Regions from separate parts of the Arthrobacter sp. 01T414 genome, predicted to be linked through region 2. Evidence: predicted binding sites of a transcription regulator. Region 2 holds the regulator's gene; each other region holds the start of a gene.
What was found. Region 2 encodes LexA, which represses DNA repair genes until DNA is damaged. Its sites were predicted from a motif close to TCGAACANNTGTTCGA; they were not measured.
Positions count from the first base shown of each region.

Region 1: the regulator LexA is predicted to act here: its motif matches at 3,509-3,524, upstream of AC1DK9_RS05745 (LysM peptidoglycan-binding domain-containing protein).
Region 3: the regulator LexA is predicted to act here: its motif matches at 3,755-3,770, upstream of AC1DK9_RS06055 (DUF6504 family protein).

Region 1 is NZ_JBFTQK010000002.1:50,179-56,940, forward strand. Features, by position in the region: gene AC1DK9_RS05740 (protein kinase domain-containing protein) at 1-1,864, opposite strand, end outside; gene AC1DK9_RS05745 (LysM peptidoglycan-binding domain-containing protein) at 1,970-3,382, opposite strand; gene AC1DK9_RS05750 (Rv2175c family DNA-binding protein) at 3,698-4,051, shown strand; gene AC1DK9_RS05755 (polyprenyl synthetase family protein) at 4,159-5,253, opposite strand; gene AC1DK9_RS05760 (hypothetical protein) at 5,250-5,783, opposite strand; gene dinB (DNA polymerase IV) at 5,967-6,762, shown strand, end outside.
Region 2 is NZ_JBFTQK010000006.1:249,165-255,926, forward strand. Features, by position in the region: gene hisH (imidazole glycerol phosphate synthase subunit HisH) at 1-778, opposite strand, end outside; gene hisB (imidazoleglycerol-phosphate dehydratase HisB) at 775-1,395, opposite strand; gene AC1DK9_RS14670 (histidinol-phosphate transaminase) at 1,463-2,581, opposite strand; gene AC1DK9_RS14675 (LysM peptidoglycan-binding domain-containing protein) at 2,682-3,074, opposite strand; gene lexA (transcriptional repressor LexA) at 3,483-4,232, shown strand; gene AC1DK9_RS14685 (ATP-dependent DNA helicase) at 4,379-6,484, opposite strand; gene hflX (GTPase HflX) at 6,477-6,762, opposite strand, start outside.
Region 3 is NZ_JBFTQK010000002.1:116,224-122,985, forward strand. Features, by position in the region: gene AC1DK9_RS06020 (MBL fold metallo-hydrolase) at 1-104, opposite strand, end outside; gene AC1DK9_RS06025 (S-(hydroxymethyl)mycothiol dehydrogenase) at 101-1,186, opposite strand; gene AC1DK9_RS06030 (mycoredoxin) at 1,323-1,580, opposite strand; gene AC1DK9_RS06035 (SOS response-associated peptidase) at 1,743-2,501, shown strand; gene AC1DK9_RS06040 (VOC family protein) at 2,508-2,930, opposite strand; gene AC1DK9_RS06045 (chorismate mutase) at 2,945-3,271, shown strand; gene AC1DK9_RS06050 (hypothetical protein) at 3,287-3,673, opposite strand; gene AC1DK9_RS06055 (DUF6504 family protein) at 3,819-4,148, shown strand; gene AC1DK9_RS06060 (DNA polymerase III subunit alpha) at 4,145-6,762, shown strand, end outside.

The DNA.
Region 1 (6,762 bases), on a different contig from region 2:
CCGATCCCTTGGGCACATCGCGGTCAAAGACGGTTTCCGGGGCGACGACGGCTTTGAGTCCGGCGGCTTCGATGGTCTTCACCGCGGTCTCCTGGTCTTTGCCGCGGAGATCGGGCACCGGGATAGGCTGCGGGCCCTTGGAGACCGTCAGCCCCACGGGTGTTCCGTGTTTGGCGGGGGTGCCCTTGGCCGGTTTTTGGGCCAGCACGGTCCCGGCCGCCGCGGCCTCGTCGTAGCGCTCAGTGATCGGGCCTAGGGCCATGCCGGCGCCGTTGAGGGCCTTCTTCGCCGCGTCGAGCGACTTACCTGTCAGCTGGGGCAGGGGAAACAGCTCCGGACCCTTCGAAACGGCCAGCGAGACGGACTCGAATTTGCGTACGACCTGGCCGGCCTGCGGCTCCGAGCCCACCACGAGGCCCGGGGAAACGTTGTCGTCAAAGACATCCCGGGTCGTTGATTGGAAACCGGCGGTGCGGAGCAACTGCTGTGCCTCGGCCACCGTCTTGTTGGCCAGCTGCGGGATGGTCCCCGGGGACCCCGGGCCCATGCCGAAAAACCAGCCGGCGCCGGCCGCGAGCAACGCCACGAGGACCAGCACCAGGATCCAGGCCAGGCCCCGGCGCCGCGGGTTCCCCGCCCGCAGGCTGCGGCTGGGGGTAGCCGCCGCGCGCTGCCGTGCCTTCTCCTCGTCGCGGTCCTGCTTGCGCTGCGCCCGCTTGCTCGCGGGCTCAGGCAGGCCCTCCGGAGCTTCGTCCGGGTAGGCCGCCGCGTCGTGTTCCTCCGGAGTGGCGAGCGGGCCGTAGGCGCCCGGCCGGGGCCTGCCGGCGAGGATGGTGGTCGGGTTGCTGGCGCGGTTGATGACTTCCGTGGGCTCCTGGACGGCGCCGAGGAATTCCGTGTGCGCGTCCGCGGCTGCCTGACGCGGTTCTGCCAAGGGTGCTCCGGGGGTGGCGCCGGCGCCTGCCGCCCCGCCCGCGACGGCCGCCGGCAGGGCAGCCGGGGGTCGGAGGTCCAGCTCGGTGTCGCTGAGGTTGGTTCGGATGTGCCGGAGTTCGAAGAGCAAGGCGTTGCCGTCGACAGGGCGCTTGTCCGGGTCATTGGCCGTGCACCACTGGACGAGCTCGTCGAGTTCTTCCGCCAGCCCCGGGACCAGGTCCGACGGCGGTCCGACGGTGGAGTTCACGTGCTGGTAGGCGACCTGGATCGGCACCTCGCCCTCGAACGGCTGGCTGCCGGTGAGCATCTCGTAGAGCATGATTCCGAGGGCATAGATGTCACTGCGGGCGTCGGCCTGCCGGCCCAGCACGAGTTCGGGGGAGAGGTAGGCCACGGTCCCGATCAGGGCGCCGGTGCTGGTGGTCGTCGTGATGGCCCGCGCCAGCCCGAAGTCGCCGATCTTGATCCGTCCGTCGTCGGCGATGAGCACGTTCTCGGGCTTGACGTCCCGGTGGATGAGGCCGGCCGCGTGGGCGGCTCCGAGTCCCTCCACCACCGGGTCGATCAGTGCCAGCGCAAGCCTCGGCGTGAGGGCGCCCTTTTCCTTGATCACATCCCGCAGCGTGTGGCCCTTGATGTACTCCATCACCAGATAAGCCAGCGGACCGTCATCGCCCTGGTCCAGGACCCCCACGACGTGCGGGTGCGAGAGCCGGGCGGCGGCCTTGGCTTCGCGGCCCAGCCGATCCAGGAATTGCGGGTCGCCGGCCATGTGCGGATGCAGGAGCTTGAGTGCCACGTCCCGCTCGAGCCGGCGGTCGGTGGCGAGGTAGACCGTGGACATTCCGCCCCGGGCCAGCTTGGATCGAATCAGGTACCGGTTGTCCACCAGGGTCCCGACGAGAGCGTCCGATGTGTATTCCTGCACCCTTTGATCCTAAGCTCTGCACGGAAACGGGTCCGGATTGACATGCAACCCGGACCCGTAACGTTACGCGACGGAGGTCTCAGTCCCCGCGCGATGCTGGTGGTTTTAGCTGAAGGTCTTCTGCAGCGCCTTGATCGACGCCACATAGGCCTTCGTATCTTCGTACATGCCCTTTGTGCTCACCGAATACTGTCCCTGGTAGTACCCCGCGATGGCGTAGTCCAGGTTCTTGCTGGTCGCGACCAGCTGGCGGATGATGGCGATGCCGGCCGTGGCGTTGTCGTACGGGTCCAGCAGGTTCAGCTTGCGGCCCACGAGGTCCGAGGCCCAGCCGCCCGAGGACGGAATGACCTGCATGGTGCCGATCGCGTTCGCGGGGGAGACCGAGCGGTGGTTGAAGCCTGACTCCTGGTAGGCGAAGGCCATGGCCAGCGACGGCGAGACGCCCATCCGGCGTGCCGTGTCTGCCACGATCTGCTTCATCTGTTCACGGGTGGGAACCGGCGAGGCATTGAGCAGCGCCTTGTTCTGGTTAGCGGAGCTGACCACGGCCTTCGGGTAGCTGAAACCCAGGAAGGTGCTGGGCACCAAGGGGGTAACCGCGGCTGGTGGCTGGCTGGAGGCCGGCTTGATGGTGCTGGTGCTTGCGCCGGGAATGACGAGTTTGTGTCCGGGGTAGATGATGCTGCTCATGGTCAGCCGGTTTGCCGACAGGACGGCGGAGAGCTTCACTCCGTGCCGGGCAGCGATACCGGAGAGCGTGTCGCCCGACTTGATGGTGTAGGACCCTGAGCTGACGGGGGCCGGGACAGGCTTCGGCGCCGCCGGCCGGGCGGGTGCGGCCTTCGGGGCTGCGGCGCGGGGGGCTGGAGCTGCCGCGGCGGCTCCGATGTTGATCCTCTGGCCCGGGTAGATCACGGAGCGGGCGCTGAGCCCGTTCCGGCTGAAGACATCCGCGAGCCTGACGCCGTGGCGCGCGGCAATCCCGCTCAGAGTGTCGCCGGACTTGACGGTGTAGACACTGCCACCGGTACGTGCCGGAGCCGCCTTCGGCGGTGCAGCTTTCGCCGGAGCTGCCTTGGCGGCGGGGCCGCTGGCGGAACCCGTGAGCTTGATCCTCTGGCCGGGGTAGATCACAGACCGGGGCTGCAAGTTGTTCAGCTTGAGCAGTGCGTGGGTGTTCAGGCCATACCTGTGGGCGATCGCGCTGATCGTATCGCCACGGACAATCGTGTACCGCGCCGGAGCGGCGACCTTGGCCGGTTGGAACGAGGCCGGAACGGTGGCCGGAACCGCCGCGGCAGGGATCAGGGCCGAAGACACCGCCGAGCTGGCCTGTCCCTGTGCCTTCATGGCCGCCGCGAGCGTCGCCGGGATCGCCCGCGGACGGGCTTCGGCAGCTGCCGGCTGCGCGATCGCCAAGGACGAAAGCACGACGGCGGGAAGCGCCGCCGTCGTCGCCGCAATCAGCGGGAGGCCGGGCCTCGGGTTGTGCTTCGGCGAACGTGACGTCGTCATGGGAAAGATCCTCTTCTCAGCGGCGAACCCCGCAGGACAGACAGTGTTACTGGTGTTACCAGTGTGACTGAAGATACTGCAGTTACAAATGTGATCCATGCGAATCTCTCATGAATTGCGAAATAGCACAAGAACTGTTTGACATTCTGCAATGACACCCGCGGGAGTGTCTTGCCCCGGGCGTCCGGCTGGTCGCCCGGGGCGGCGCCGCCGGGGGGCTTATTTGTTGTCCCATTTATACGTTGGATTAAGCGGTCGAATTAATGGGTCGTGGCTGACTAGGCGCATTCCGCCCCGGCATGGCAATCTTGATCCGTGAGTACTGTAGAAAGCCTCGTAGGCGAATGGCTGCCCCTGCCCGACGTAGCACAGCTGCTGGACGTGTCCATCACCAAGGTTCATGCGCTGCTCGACGAGCGCGCACTGGCGGCGGTGCGGATCGGTGACCGGCGGATCCGCTCCGTGCCCGCGGCGTTCATCCAGGACGGCCACGCGGTGGAGAGCCTCAAGGGCACGATCGTTGTCCTGGCCGACGCCGGCTATTCGGACGAAGAACTCATCACCTGGCTGTTCACCCCGGACGAGTCCCTGCGGGGCCGTCCGATCGACGCCCTCCGCGAAGGACGCAAGACGGAAATCCGCCGCCGGGCCCAGACGATGGCCTGGTAGTACTGCGGTTCCTGCTAATACGGCGAAGGCCGTGCCCGGCGTGTAACGCTGGGCACGGCCTTTGTTGTCCCTGTTGGTCTTGAACCCGCCTGCGGATTCCCGTCCGTTCAGGCTGTGCGGCTGACAGCGGCCTCGGCGAGTTTCCGGAGCGCCGTCTTGGGCAGTTCCTCGAGCGGGAGCAGGTCCAGGGCGTCGAAGGCTGCCTTGCCGAATTCCTCGATCAGGACCTCCGTGGCCTGCAGTGCCCCGCAGTCGACGATGATGCGCCGGATCTCCTCGACGTCGCCGGTGCTCAGGTCAGGGCTGCCGAGCTTCGCATCGATGAAGCTCGATTCGGCGGGAGTCGCCTGGTCGAGGGCGAAGGCCACCAGCACGGTGCGCTTGCCTTCGCGGAGATCGTCGCCCGCGGGCTTCCCGGTGGTGACGGGGTCGCCGAAGACGCCCAGCACATCGTCCCGCAGCTGGAAGGCCTCGCCCAGGGGGAGCGCGAACGCGGAGTAGCCGCGCAGCAGATCGTCCGAGGCGCCGGCCAAGGCGCCGCCCAGCGCGAGCGGGTGCTCGGTGGAGTACTTGGCCGACTTGAAGCGGATGATGGACTGGGCACGGCTGACCGCCCCGGCCCGGTCGCGGTGCGGGCCGGCCACTTCTTCCAGGATGTCCAGGTACTGGCCGGCCATGACCTCGGCGCGCATCAGGTTGAAGATGAGCCGCGCCTGGCTGCCGGAGGCCGCGCGATCGCCGATTTCAGTAAACGATTCTTCGCTGAAGGACAGGCACAGGTCACCGGTGAGGATCGCCGCCGCGTGGCCGAAGCGTTCCGGATCCAGCGCCCAACCCTGGCTCGCGTGCAGCTCACTGAAACGGCGGTGCACACTGGGACCGCCCCGGCGGGTGTCCGAGCGGTCAATGATGTCGTCGTGGATCAGTGCCGCGGCCTGGAACAGCTCCAGCGCCGAGCCGGCGGTGACCACCTCGCGGGCCGCGGCGCCGCCGCCCGCGCCGCGCCAGCCCCAGTAGCACATCAGGGCGCGGAGGCGCTTGCCGCCGGTGACCAGGTTGGAGATGGACCCCATGAGCGGGTCGATGTCCGGGGAGATGGCGGACATCACCGTCGAACGCGAGGTAAGGAAGTCGGTCAGCTTGCCGGCGACGGCGGCCACGAAATCCGCCTGCTCAACCCGGAGTTGTTCGGCCAGGCTCACTTGACGGACTCGGCGGCGACGTTGGCGCCAATCGTGAAGGTGGAGATCCCGGCGGCCTCGACGACAGCCAGGTTCACGGTTTCGTTGTCCCCGCGCAGGAAGTCCTTGGAGGCCACCGAGCCGACGGTGCCGCCCGGGACTGCCTTGAATCCCTGGCTTTTCAGTTGCTTGCTGTAGTACGACACGACGTCGGCTGCCGGCGAGGTGATCTTGGCCACCAGGGCAACGGTCGCGGGGGCGCCGCTCTTGTCAAAACTGCTTGATTCCACCTGTGCGCCCGGCATCACCGGCAGCAGTTTCTTGGGGAAGCCCTCCACAAGGGCGCCTACGGTGGCGGAGGTGCCGGGTTTGGCGGAGGGGCTGGGGGGAGCCGTGGTGGAAGGCTGGGCGGTGGACTGCGCGGCCGCTGCGGGCTCGGACGCCGCAGTGGACGACGCTGCCGGGCCGGGGGTGCACGCGGCCAGGGCCAGCAAGACGCCAGCGGCGCCCACAGCCGTCACGGCGCGCTTGCGCTCTCCAATAACCTTCACGGGGGCATTCCTCCTAGTGTTGACGCCGGATCAGCCTCCAGTTTAGTCAGTACCTACGCATAGGATTGATGTGTGGGGCCGGACAGGGAAAATCAGATCGATAAACACAGCGAGAATCACGCCGAGAAGCACGCCGGGACACAGTTCAGCGAGGCGGGTCTTCGCGAACTCCGGCGCAGCAGTATCCTGCACGTGGACATGGACGCATTCTTCGTATCGGTGGAGCTGCGCAGCCGCCCCGAACTCAAGGGGCGCCCCGTGATTGTGGGCTACCCGGCGGACCGCTCGGTGGTCCTGTCAGCTTCCTATGCCGCCCGCAAGTTCGGCGTCAAGTCAGCGATGCCCATGGCGGTCGCCGCCAGGATGTGCCCCTCCGCCGTCATCATCGAACCGCGGCACAAGCTCTACTACGAGGTTTCGGCCCAGATCATGGCCATCTTCGGCTCGATCACCGACCTCGTGGAACCGCTGAGCGTCGACGAGGCGTTCCTCGACGTCGGCGGTGCCATCCGACGGCTCGGGCCGCCCCGGGAAATCGGGGAACTGATCCGGCGCAGGGTCGAGAGCGAGCTTGGCATCACGGCGTCAGTGGGGATCGCCGCCAGTAAGTTCGTGGCCAAGATCGCCTCAACCCGGTGCAAGCCCGACGGGCTGCTGCTGATCGGCCCCGACGAGACGGTGCCCTACCTGCACACGCTGCCGGTCAGCGCCCTCTGGGGGGTGGGAGCCAAGACAGTCGAGGTTCTCGCCCGGATGGGAATCCGTACCGTTGCCGACGTCGCCGCCACGCCGCTGCCGTCACTGCGCAAGATTCTGGGCGCCACGGGGGAGCACGTCCACCGGCTCTCGTGGGGCATCGACCCCCGGCCGGTGACTCCGGTCCGGCTCGAAAAGAGCATCGGCGCGGAGGAGACGTTTGCGGTGGATACGGCCGACGACGCCCTGCTGCACCGGGAGCTGCTGCGTCTCTCGCACCGCA
Region 2 (6,762 bases):
CGGTCTGTTCCGGCATGCCGGCCTGGACGGCGCCGGATTCGTTGCCGGCTTCGGCGCCCGGCTTATTCCCGCCGCGCAGGCTGTCCACCCAGTTGCGCAGCAGGCGCGCGCCGGCGTCGCCGGATTTTTCCGGGTGGAACTGGGTGGCGCACAGCGGCCCGTTTTCCACGGCGGCGATGAATGGGGCGCCGTGCTCGGACCAGGTGACGAGCGGGGCCGCCATCCGTGGCTGGATCACGTCGAAGTCCCAGTGCTGCACGCCGTAGGAGTGGACGAAGTAGAAGCGCTCGTTTTCAACGCCGGCGAAGAGCCGGGAGCCCTCCGGCACGGTGACCGTGTTCCAGCCCATGTGCGGCACGACTTCGGCGGGCAGGAGTTCGACCTTGCCCGGCCACTCCCCCATGCCCTCGGCGACGGTGCCGTGTTCGACGCCGGCTTCGAACAACACCTGCAGCCCGACGCAGATCGCGAGCACGGGCCGGCCGCCGGCGACGCGGCGGCCGATCATGCGCACAGCGTCAACGGCCTTCAGTTCGTTCATGACGGTTTCGAAAGCACCAACACCGGGGACAACGAGCCCGTCGGCGTTGAGCACGTCCTCGGGCTTGGAGCTGAGGATGACCTCGGCTCCGGCGCGTTCGAGGGCGCGGACTGCGGAGCGGACGTTGCCGGAACCGTAGTCGAGGACGGTGACGGTGGGTTTGCCCTCCGGCGAGGCCGGCTTCTTGGCGGCATCGGGGTTGATGATGGCGCCGTCCCGGAGCACCTTGCCGGTCACAGTGCGCCCTTGGTGGACGGAATGCCCTCGACGCGCGGGTCCGGCTCCACGGCGGCCCGGAGGGCACGGGCGAAGGCCTTGAACTGGGCCTCCACGATGTGGTGGGGGTCCCGGCCGGCGGTGACGTTCATGTGCAGGCAGATTCCGGCGTGCAGGGTGATGGCCTCGAAGACGTGCCGGGTCAGGGATCCGGTGAAGTGTCCGCCAATGAGGTGGTACTCCTGGCCGGCGGGTTCGCCGGCGTGCACGAGGTAGGGCCGGCCGGAGACGTCCACGACGGCGTGCGCGAGCGCTTCGTCCAGCGGGACCGTGGCCTCGCCGAAGCGGCGGATGCCGGCTTTGTTGCCGAGCGCCGTGCGCAGCACCTCGCCGAAGGTAATGGCGACGTCTTCCACGGTGTGGTGGACGTCGATGTGGGTGTCGCCGGTGGCTTTGACCGTAATATCAATCAGCGAGTGCTTGCTCAGTGCCGTGAGCATGTGGTCGTAGAACGGCACAGAGGTGCTGATGTCCGAGACGCCGGTGCCGTCCAGGTCGATCTCGACCAGGACGGAAGATTCGCTGGTGGTCCGCTCCAGGCGTGCGGTCCGGGCAGCGGCTGATCCGGTGTTGCTCATGTTGGTGTCCTTTGGATGAGGCGGGCGCCCGGCAAACAGGGCGGTGTGCGTAGGTCCTGGCTTAAGTCTAGGCGGACTGCACTTCGTGGCCGGTCAGGATCCGTTCCAGGGCCTCCAGAAACGCTGTGGTTTCCGTCTCAGTGCCGGCCGTCACGCGCAGGTGGCCGGGAATGCCGACGTCGCGGATGAGCACACCGGCGTCCAGTAGCCCCTGCCAGGTCTCGTGCGGGTTCTCGATCCCGCCGAAGAAGACATAGTTCGAATCGGAGGCGGCGGGTTTGAGGCCCATTCGGGTCAGCTCCGTCACAATCCGGTCGCGCTGCCGTTTGATGTCTTCAACATCGGCCATCAGGGCAACGCGGTGGCGCAGGGCGGCCAGCGCCGTCGCCTGGGTAATGGCTGACAGGTGATACGGAAGGCGGACCAGGCGCAGGGCGTCAGTGACCTCGGGGGCCGCCGCCATGTAGCCAAGCCGGGCGCCGGCCAGGGCGAAGGCCTTGCTCATGGTGCGCGAGACGATCAGCCGCTCACGACCGGGAAGCAGGGTCAGCGCGCTGGGCGTGCCGTCGTGCGCGAACTCGTGGTACGCCTCGTCCACGATGACGATGGTCTGGCTTGCTTCTCCGGCCTCATAGACCGCCTCGACGACGTCGAGGCCCAGCCCGGTGCCGGTGGGGTTGTTCGGCGAGCAAAGGAAGACCACATTGGGTTTGAGCTCCCGGACCTGGCGGGCGGCCGATTCGGCACTCAAACCGTAGTCGTCGGCGCGAACTCCGACGATGTATTCCGTGTCCGTGCCGGCGGCGAGCAGCGGGTACATCGAGTAGGTGGGAGGGAAGCCGAGGGCGGTGCGCCCCGGGCCGCCGAAGGCCTGGAGGATTTGCTGCAGGACTTCGTTCGAGCCGTTGGCGGCCCAAATGTTCGCCGCATCCAGTCCGTGGCCGAGATACTCGGCGAGTGCTTCGCGCAGCTCCGTGAACTCGCGGTCCGGGTACCGGTTCAGTCCTGCAGCGGCCTCGGTCACGGCTTCGGCGATGGCGGCGCGGACGTCCGCCGGGACCCCGTGGGTGTTCTCGTTGACATTCAGCAGGATGGGGACATCAAGCTGGGGAGCACCGTAGGGGCGCAGTCCCCGCAGGTTGGTCCGGAGGGGCAGTCGGTTGAGGCGCTCTAGCTGGTCAGTCACTTGCCCAGTTTAAGTGAGACCCGGCCCGGCCCCGAAACCGTGACTGCCAAAAGTCGGCCGGCGGTCCGGCGGCATGACACGCCAGTCCCCTGCAGACGGCCTACTTTGAAGGTACGTACAGCTGTTGGCCGGGGAGGACGCGGGCAGCGCCGAGGTTGTTGAGCTGAACGATGTCGGCCACCACGTCACGGGGATCGCGCTCCGGCGCCACGGCGCCGGCGATAGCCCAAAGCGACTCGCCCGGCTGGACGGTGACGGTGACGGTCGGCGTGAGCGAGAGCTCCGCGTTCGAGTCCGCGGCCTTCGCCGGGGAGTTCATGAAGCCGGACAGGGAGAGGACGAGTACGGCCAACAGCAGCAGCGGCAGCCCAAAGAAGACAAATCGGCCGCGGCGGGTCAGGCGCAACGGAGCCTGCTTGCCGGCTGCAGCGGCCGGGGCCGCCTTCGCAGGAACGGAATCGAACGAACCGGAAATAGCGCTTACTGCTGACATGAGCTGAGCCCTCCTGGACTTATCTGTGTCGCTGGAAATACCTGTGTTGCTGGAAATACATGTGCCGCTCGGCGTACTCCACGTACCTGCCGCCAACCGGCCTTACCTTCGAACCCAAACCGCGAAGCATGAATCTTCGAACACTGAGCCGAAAACCCCATCGGACTTCGAACCCTCGTGTTCGAACACATATTCGAACCTTGCCTGTTCATTTTTAGCACCTATGAACGAACCTTGTCGAGACTCGCTAGAACAAATGTTTGAAAAACCCTGATGGCTGGCCTATTTTTGAATCACAGGACAACCACTTGTGCTGGTGAATAGCAGTTGATCAACGGGGTCTGACATTTTCAGCTCGGAGGGTCCCGGCAGCCTCAGCGGCCGGGCGAAATGAAAGGCATGGCGAACATGGCAGCACAAGCCGCCGGCGGGAGGGCCACCCAGCGGGGCACCCAGACCGGCCGGGCGCCGAAGAGCCTTACCGTCCGGCAGAAGAAGATCCTGGAGACCATCCAGCGTTCCGTGACGGACAACGGCTACCCGCCCTCGATGCGCGAGATCGGCGACACCGTGGGGCTCGCCAGCCTTTCCAGCGTCACCCATCAGCTCTCGCAGCTGGAAAAGCTCGGCTACCTGCGGCGGGACCCCAAGCGGCCGCGCGCCATGGAAGTTCTTATGCCGCTGACGCTGGACGAGGGCGCGACGAAGATTTCAGGCGTGGAAAAATCCAGCGGCCTGCGGGCTGTCGGCGGCCTTGCCGTCTCGGAACTCGCCAGCGCTACGGACACCGCGATGGTGCCCTTCGTGGGCCGGATCGCTGCCGGCGGTCCGATCCTGGCCGACCAGGTGGTGGAGGACGTGATGCCCCTGCCGCGCCAGCTGGTGGGCCACGGCGAACTGTTCATGCTCAAGGTTGCGGGTGACTCGATGATCGACGCCGCCATCTGCGACGGCGACTGGGTGGTCGTCCGGCGCCAGAACGACGCCGTCAACGGTGACATCGTGGCGGCGCTGCTCGATGACGAGGCCACGGTGAAGACCTTCCGCCAGCGCGACGGCCACACCTGGCTACTGCCACAGAACACCCAGTACGAGCCGATTCTGGGCGACCATGCCGTCATTATGGGCAAGGTCGTATCGGTGCTGCGCTCCCTGTAGCCCTCCCCCGGCAACCCCGGGCCAATCGCCGGCCAATCGCCAGCCTGCATCGAAGAGGCCCCGTCCCATTTACGGACGGGGCCTCTCGCGTTCACGCGTGCAGGACGGCTCTTGGCGCGGGCTACTTGCGGGCCGCATGCGGGCGCCTACTTGGCGGACTGCTTGGCGGGGCTTTCCTTGGCCAGTCGGTCGAGGGCGGCCAGGGCTACCGAGGGGTCGGTAGTGGGCCAGAAGGGCGGCAGCGCGGCCCGGAGGAAGGCGCCGTACCGTTCGGTGGACAGCCTGGAGTCCAGAACGGCCACAACGCCCTTGTCCGACGTCGAACGGATCAGCCTGCCCGCGCCCTGGGCGAGGCGGATCGCCGCGTGGGTCGCCGAGACGCTCATGAAGCCGTTGCCGCCGGACTGAGCCACGGCGCGGGAGCGGGCAGTCATCAGCGGATCGTCGGGCCGCGGGAACGGGATCCTGTCGATCACGACGAGGCGGCAGGAGTTCCCGGGCACGTCGACGCCTTGCCAGAGCGACATGGTGCCAAACAGGCAGGTGTCCGGCTCGTCCGCGAACTGCTTCACGAGCGCGGTCATGGTCGATTCGCCCTGGCAGAGAATGCTGAGCCCCAGCCGGGGACGCATCGCCTCGGCAGCCTCCTCGGCGGCCCGCCGGGAAGAGAAGAGGCAGAGCGCCCCGCCGCCGGAGGCGCGGATCAGCTTCTCGAGCTCATCGAGCGCTTCCGGGGAGGTCCCGCGTCCGGGCTTGGGCAGGTGCTTGGCAACGTAGAGGATGCCTTGTTTCGGATATTCGAAGGGGGAACCGACGTCGACGCCGGTCCAGCTCGGGGCCCCGGGGCCCACGAGGCCGAGTCCCCCGGCCGCGGGCTCGAAGGCCGAACCGATCGCCAGCGTTGCGGACGTCAGCACCACCGTGTGGTCGGCGAACAGGCCCTCGCGGAGCCGGCCGGCCACGCTGAGCGGGGCGATGTTGATCAGGGCAGGCGCCGAGTCATCAGGCTGCGAGTAGCCCTGTTGCGGGTCGAAGCTGCTGTTGCGGGAGAACCAGACCACTTCGCGGTTCTCTTTGGCGGCCAGGAGCCGTTCGCACAGTTCCAGGATCACCATCAGCCGCGACCGCGCGAGCTGGCGGCCGCCGTCGGCCGTGTTGGCGCTGTCACCCTTGGAATCGGAGAGCGCGGCGCGGCAGGCGTCGCGCAGTTGGTCCACACAGTCGAGCTGTTCGCTGTTCAGCCCGTTCGGCATCAGGCCGCTGGGGACGCCCTCAATGGCAAGTTCAAGGTTGGCGGCGGCATTGTTGAGCGCATCCACGGTGATCCCGGTGTGTTTGCGGGCACCGGAGGCGGCGGCGTGCACCATGGCCACCGAGAGCTGGCCGGAGACGGCACCGGTGACCCGGTCCTGCAGTTCGTGGGCCTCGTCCACCACCACGACGTCGTACTCGGGCAACACGGCAAGGCCCTCGAACGCGCTGACCGCAAGCATGGCGTGGTTGGTGACCACCACATCGGCGTCGGCAGCATTCTGGCGGGCGAGCTCACTGAAGCATTCGGCGGCGAGCGGGCACTTCTGCGCGCCGAGGCACTCCATCGAGGTGACGGAGACCTGCCGCCAAGCGCGGTCGGTAACGCCCGGCATCAGCTCGTCCCGGTCCCCGGTCTGGGTGTTTTCGGCCCATTCGCGGAGCCTGACGATTTCCTTGCCAAGCTGCGAAGACGGACCTCCCATCGCGGCGGCGAAGTGCGGCACCGAAGTGTCCTCACCGAGGGAGAACAACTGGCCTTCGGACGGTTCTTCGGAGGGGAAGCCGCCTTCGAGCTTATGCAGGCAGACATAGTTGGAGCGGCCCTTGACCAGTGCGACCTTCACCGGTCGTTCAAGGGCCGGAGTGATGGTTTTGAGCAGCCGCGGCAAGTCCCGGCCGACAATCTGGGTCTGGAGCGCCAGTGTGGCGGTGGAGACCAGAGTGGGCTTGTCGCTGACGAGCGAGTGGGCGATCAACGGAATCAGGTACGCCAAGGACTTGCCCGTGCCGGTGCCGGCCTGGACCAGCAAATGGTCGCCCGTTTCGATGGCGCGAGCCACTTGGCGGGCCATTTCGTGCTGGCCGTCCCGGCTCTGGCCGCCCATGCCGGCGACCGCCCGGTCGAGCAGTTCAACTACGAACTGCTCGCCGGACGGGCTGCTTCCAAGCGGCTTCCCCTTGGACGGCGCGGCTTCTTCGGCCACCGCTGGTTCAGTCATTGCTGACGAAGGAATCCAGCTCGGCCGCGAGTCCCTCGCGCACCATCACCACGGCACGGGTGCCGGTCTCCTCGTGGTCCAGGCTGATGATCTCCGCATCGGCCTCGTGCAGCTTGCTAAGCAGGTCCCCGCGGTTGTACGGGATCATCAGCTCCAGCTTCACGCTTGGCCGCGGGATGCCCTCGCTGATGGCCTTGAGCAGCTCCGGGATGCCTTCCCCGGTGCGCGCAGAGACCACCACGTGGCGCGGTTCGCGCTGCTTGAGCCGTTCGACCACG
Region 3 (6,762 bases), on a different contig from region 2:
ATCCAGACGTTGTTGTCGACGTCCCACGTGCCGCCGTCCAGCGAGAACGTGCCCGAAGTGACGAGCTGGTCGATCCTGAGGCCGTTACCGGAACCGCCGCTCACAGCTCAACCACCGAGCGGAGCACGGACCCGGAGTGCATCTTCTCGAACGCTTCCTCGATCTGCTCGATCGTGATCCGCTCCGTGACGAAGGCGTCCAGATCCAGCCGGCCCTGCCGGTAGAGGTCGATCAGCATGGGGAAGTCGCGGGAGGGCAGGCAGTCGCCGTACCAGGAGGACTTCAGCGAGCCGCCGCGGCCAAAGACGTCCAGCAGCGGCAGCTCCAGGGTCATCTCCGGGCTGGGGACGCCGACCAGAACCACTGTTCCGGCGAGGTCGCGGGCGTAGAAGGCCTGCTTGTATGTCTCCGGCCGTCCCACGGCATCGATCACGACGTCGGCGCCGAAGCCGCCGGTCAGTTCGCGGATCGCCTCCACCGGGTCGACGGCGGAGGAGTCCACGGTGTGGGTGGCGCCGAGTTCCTTGGCGAGTTCGAGCTTCTTGGCGTCGACGTCCACCGCGATCACGGTGGTGGCGCCGGCGAGCGCGGCACCGGCCACGGCCGCTACGCCCACGCCGCCGCAACCGATCACGGCGACGGAATCGCCGCGCTGGACGTCACCGGTGTTGATCGCGGCTCCGAGGCCGGCCATGACGCCGCAGCCGAGCAGGCCGATCGCGGCGGGGTCGGCGTCGGGGTCCACCTTGGTGCACTGGCCGGCGGCGACCAGGGTCTTCTCGGCGAAGGCGCCGATGCCCAGCGCGGCGGTGAGCTCGGTGCCGTCCGCCAGCGTCATCTTCTGCGTGGCGTTGTGTGTGTTGAAGCAGTACTGCGGCTCGCCGCGGCGGCAGGCGCGGCACTCGCCGCAGACCGCGCGCCAGTTCAGCACCACCCGGTCGCCGGGGGCCACCTCGGTGACGTCGGGGCCGACCGCGTTCACCACGCCCGTTGCCTCGTGGCCGAGCAGGAACGGGAAATCGTCGTTGATGGCGCCCTGCTTGTAGTGCAGGTCGGTGTGGCAGACGCCGCAGGTGAGGATGTCCACCAGGGCTTCGCCGGGTCCGGGATCCGGGACCAGGATGGTTTCCAGGGTGACGGGTGCGTTCTTGGAACGGACGACTGCGCCTTTGACTTCGTGGACCATGGGCTGGCTCCTTTGCTCGTGTCGCTGATGTTGCCGTGAAACTCTGTCTTACTACTCTGTCGCACAACTGGACACGGCGCGGCCCTGAGGGGGCCGCGCCGTGTCGTGAGCGCTACATATCGCTAAAAAGTGGGGCCTAGGCCGCGAGGCGGCTCTTGACCTCGGCCGCGGACGGGTTGGTGGCGGCGGTGCCGTCCGGGAAGAGCACGGTGGGGACCGTGCGGTTGCCTCCGTTGAGCTGCTCGACGAGTTCGGCGGTGCCTTCGACTTCCTCGATGTTGATCTCGGTGTACCCGATGCCCTGCGCGTCCAGCTGCTTCTTCAGCCGGTTGCAGTAGCCGCACCAGGTGGTCGAAAACATGGTGATGGTGCCGGAATCGGGGATGAAGTCCACGAAGTTCTCCTCAAAGCTGGGTTGGCGGCGCTGGTTGCAGGTACTGCGTGGCAGCGCCGGTTGCCGACAAAAGTCGTACGTCACTACCAATAACCGTAACCCGAAGTGCGCTATTCCCTGGATCTATTCCCGGTAGGCGGCCCGCGGTGGCATGCTGGTGCCGTGTGTGGACGCTACGTGATGGCCCGGGCCGTCGGGGACCTGCTCGCCGAATTCGACGCCGAACTGGAAGAAGAGATCGTGATTCCGCCCTCGTGGAACGTGGCGCCGACCGCGGACGTGCCGATCCTGCTGGAGCGGCTCGTCGAGGACGGGGCCGCGCCAAAGCCGGTGCGGCAGCTGCACATGGCCCGCTGGGGACTCGTGCCGTCCTGGGCCAAAGACCCCGGCATCGGCTCGAAGATGATCAACGCGCGCAGCGAGAGCGTTTTGGAGAAGCCGGCGTTCCGCAAGGCCACCCGCACCCGGCGCTGTGCCGTTCCGGCAGATGGCTATTACGAGTGGAAGGACGAGGGCAAGGCCAAGCAGCCCTACTACGTCCACCCGAAGGACGGCAGCCCGGTAGTTTTTGCGGGACTCTATGAATGGTGGAAGGACCCGACGAAGGCCGAGGGGGATCCGGAGCGCTGGTTGCTCTCGACCTCGATCCTGACCACGGATTCTCCGCCGGAGGGTTACGCGGGCGGCATGCTCGCGGAATTGACGGCGCTGCACGACCGGGTCCCGCTGCCGATGGACCGCCGGACGATGGAGGCCTGGCTGGACCCGCACGCCGACGACGCAGCCGCCCTCGTGGGGCTGGTCCGGGCCGGCGCGCACGACGTCGCGGAGGGCTGGCGGATCGACGCCGTCGGCACCGCCGTCGGGAACGTGAAGAATGATTCCCCGGAGCTGATCGAACCGGTGGGCAGCCTCTTCTAGGAGTCCCTAGACGGTGACCTTGCCGCCGGCGTCGACCGTCCAGGTGGGGTTGAAGGCGACCTCCCAGCGGAACCCGTCCGGATCCGCGAAGTAGCCCGTGTAGCCGCCCCACGGCTGGGTCTTCGGCGCGGCGACGACGACGGCGCCGGCGGCCTCCGCCTGGCGCATCACCTTGTCCACCTCGTCGGCGCTGCCCACGTTGTGGCTCAGCGTGATGCAGGGGATGCCGGCCGGAGCGTCGGTGCCCGCCTCGGCCTGCATCTGCCCGGCGTCCCAGAGCGAGAGGATAAGGCCGTGGTTGACCTGGAGGAAGACCACTTCGCCGGGAACCTCCCGGTGGACTGGCCACCCGAGGCCTGCCACGTAGAAGCGGCGTGAGGCGTCAACGCTGCGGACACCCAATGAGATGAAGTCGACTCGTGGTTGCATCATTCGATACTGTCATGCACATGTCCACACATCACCGTGACGCCAAAGAAGCCCAGGCCGATAAGGAACAGCTCGCCGCCGTGCGGGTGGCCGTGGATGAGGTGGACGAGCAGATCGTCGCGCTGATCGGCCGCCGCGAACGGCTGATCCGGATTGCCGGCACCCTGAAGGCGGACAGTGCCGAGGTGAGGGCGCCAGGCCGCGTGGAGCGGGTCCTGGAGCACGTCAAGGCCACGGCGGAGCAAAAGGACATCGACACCGAGATTGTCGAACAGACCTACCGGGCCATGATCGATGCCTTCATCCGGCTCGAGCTGGATGTCTACAAAGCCTCCAGCTAAGGCTGGTCGAACCGGTTAGAGCGACTCTTCGACCGGGACGTTGGCCTGGTATTCGCGGCCCTCGCAATCGCTGTAAGCCGTCATCAGGTGGCCCTTGGCCAGACCCATCACCGTACTGAGCGGAAAGTTGCCGGTAATGGTGTTGCCGGAGTGCTCTACGCCCTTGAGGTCGAAGTTCTCTTCCGTGCCGTCATGGCTGAAGCAGAAAAAAGAAACGGCCTCGCCGTTCATGAACTCGATTTCCATCCGGCGCTGGTGCGAATGGTCCGGAGTGGCCGCCACGAGCCCCACCACATAGGCCCCGGAACTCGGGATATTCCCGTCTATATCGAACTTCGCCACCAAGGTTGAATCCTTGGCGGCGATGCTTACGTGCTTCAGGAGTGCGCTATGGGAGCTCATAGCTCAATCCTGCTACCTGCGCCTGCGTCCGTCCACCCCCCATCTAGGTTTTGTCCCGGGCCCGGCGTAGACTTGAAGTGTTCGAAAATATATTCGAATACCCTCTCAAAATTCTTGCCAGAGGGCTGCGCTTCCGGGAGGCATCATGGGGACATTCAGTCAGTCGGTGGATGTCGCCTGCACCCCGGCCGGCCAGCCGTTGTCCCTTGACTGGGCCGGGCGGCATTACGAGGTCTGCGCCGAACCCGTCCGCTGGTTCGAGCGGCGGCAATGGTGGGCCGAGGAGCAACGCGCGCCATTGGGCAGCGGGCCGGGGCTGGTGGACCACGAGATTTGGCGGATCCAGGTCAGGGAGGCCGGCACACCGGAACAGACCCTCACCCTGGACCTGAGCCGGCACCTTGGCAGCGGCCGCTGGCGGTTGCTGCGGATCCATGATGCCCTTCACCCACTCAGGAAGACCGAGTCGGCATGAGTTTCACCCATCTGCACGTTGCCACCGCCTTCAGCGCCCACTACGGGGTGTCCTGGCCGGAGGAACTCGCAGCCGCTGCTGCCGCTGACGGTGCCACAGCGCTCGCCTGCACGGACCGCGACGGCCTCTACGGCACGGTCAAGCACCTGAAGGCGTGCATGGCCGCGGGCCTGGACGCGATCGTCGGGGTGGATCTGGCAGTCTTCGACGACGACGGGGACCTCCGCACCCAGCTGGGCGGACGGGTCGTCGTCCTGGCGCACGGACAAAACGACGGTGCCGGCTACCGTGCGCTGTGCAGGCTGGTTTCCGATGCCCACGCCCGAACCACGGGCAAGGCCGGGGGAACTGTGCCGGTCGCCGTGACCAGGGCGGAACTGGCCTCGCGCGCCCTGGACCCGCAGACCCTCAAACCGGTGCTAACGGTACTGATCGGCCCGGACTCGGATGTCGGCCGTGCCATGGGAGGCCGGCGGTACCTGCGCCCCCGGACGCTCTTCAAGCGCTGGCTGGATGCCATGCCGGCAGGAACCCTCGCCGCAGAGGTCGTCTCGCAGCTCAGCCCTCCCGGCGAACCGCTGAGCACCGCCCATGCCGTGCGGATGCTCAAGCTTGCCGCGGAACACGCCGTTCCCGCGGTGCTGAGCAATGCCGTACGGTACTGCGCCGAGGACGGCGCCGCCACGGCGGACGTACTGGACTCCGCCCGGGCACTGAAATCGCTGCCCGAGCTCTCCGCCGCGCCGCTGCTGCAACCCAACGGGCAGGGCTGGCTGAAGTCCTCCGCGCAGATGCTGCGGCTGGGCCAGGAAATCATGCACGCCGCGGGCTATGGTGCCGCGGACCTGAAGAGCCTGCTGGCCCATACCGAGGCGCTCGCGGACCGCTGCCGGATGGACCCGGGCGCGGACATGGGATGGAAGCAGCCAGTGGTCCCGGAAGCCTCGGTCATCGGGATCGCGGGGGATCCGCTGGTTGAGCTCACGCAGCGCTGTGAGGCGGGCATCAGCCGGCGTTTCACTGGGATCTCCGGCAAACCCGCCGAAGAGCTGCGAGCCCGGCTGGAGCACGAACTGCGGATCATCGACAGCTTGGGCTTCGCCTCGTATTTCCTGACGGTCGCCGAAGTTTCCCGGATGATCCTGGACATGGGGGTCAGGGCGGCCGCCCGCGGCTCGGGAGCATCCAGCCTGGTCAACTTCCTGATCGAGGTCAGCCAGGTCAACCCGCTGCAGCACGACCTCATCTTCGAACGCTTCCTCTCCCGGGACCGCGCCACCCTGCCGGACATTGACATCGACGTCGAAAGCGCCGAGCGGCACAACGTCTACCGGAAGATCTTTGAGCGCTTCGGCTCCGAGCGCGTCACGCTGATGAGCATGCAGAACGGTTACCGCGCCCGCGGCGCCGTCCGCGACGCCGGCCTGGCCCTGGGCATGGACGGCGGCGACATCGACGAGATCGCCAAGCAGCTCTGGCGGTTTTCGGCCCGGAACTTCCGCGAAGCCCTGGTGGAGAAGCCGGAGCTGAAGGAATTCGCCGGCCGGGTGGAACAACGGGACTTCACCGAAAACCAACAGCTGGACCTGCTGGTGGACCTCACCGAACGGTTGGACCGGCTGCCGCGCCACATTTCCATGCATCCCTGCGGTGTCATCCTCGGCGACGCGACCCTGCTGGACCGTACCCCCGTGCAGCCCAGCGGCCTGGGCCTGCCGATGAGCCAGTTCGACAAGCACGACATGGATCCGATGGGCATGCTCAAACTCGACGTCCTCGGCGTCCGCATGCAAAGCGCCATGGCGTTCGCGGTCCGGGAGGTGGTCCGACTGCACCCGTCGAAGGCCGAGGTGGTGGCAGCAGGCCGCCACCCGGCAGGGCCGGATGGAAACGGCCCGGATTACATCTCCGCCGACGGCCACATCGACCTCAACGCCGTCCCGCTCGACGACGAACCCACCTTTGAGCTGATCCGCAGCACCCACACCCTGGGCTGCTTCCAGATCGAGTCCCCTGGCCAGCGGGAGCTGATCGGAAAGCTGGCGCCGCGGGAATTTAACGACCTCATCATCGACATCTCGTTGTTCCGGCCGGGGCCGATGAAGTCGGACATGGTCCGGCCATTCCTGGAACACCGGCATGGCTTCGCGCCGGAGGTCTACCCGCACCCGGACCTCAAGCCGGTGCTCCAGGAGACCCACGGGGTCACCGTCTTCCACGAGCAGATCCTCAAGACGTTCCATGTCATGACCGGCTGCGGACTGGCCCGGGCCGACGAATTCCGGCGGGCGCTCGGCAACGAGGTGCTGGAGGCCAAGGTGGAGGAATTTTTCCGCCGGGAAGCCCGGGCCCGGAACTACACGCCCGAGGTAGTGGACAAGGTCTGGGGGACCTTGAAGGCGTTTGGCAGCTTCGGCTTCTGCAAGGCCCACGGCGCCGCCTTCGCCGTGCCTACCTACCAGTCGGCGTGGCTAAAGACCCACCACCCGGAAGCCTTCTTGGCCGGGCTCTGGGAACACGACCCGGGCATGTATCCCAAGCGGCTGCTGGTGGCCGAAGCCCGGCGGCTGGGGATTCCCATCCTTCCGCTGGACATCAACCGCAGTCAGGCCGA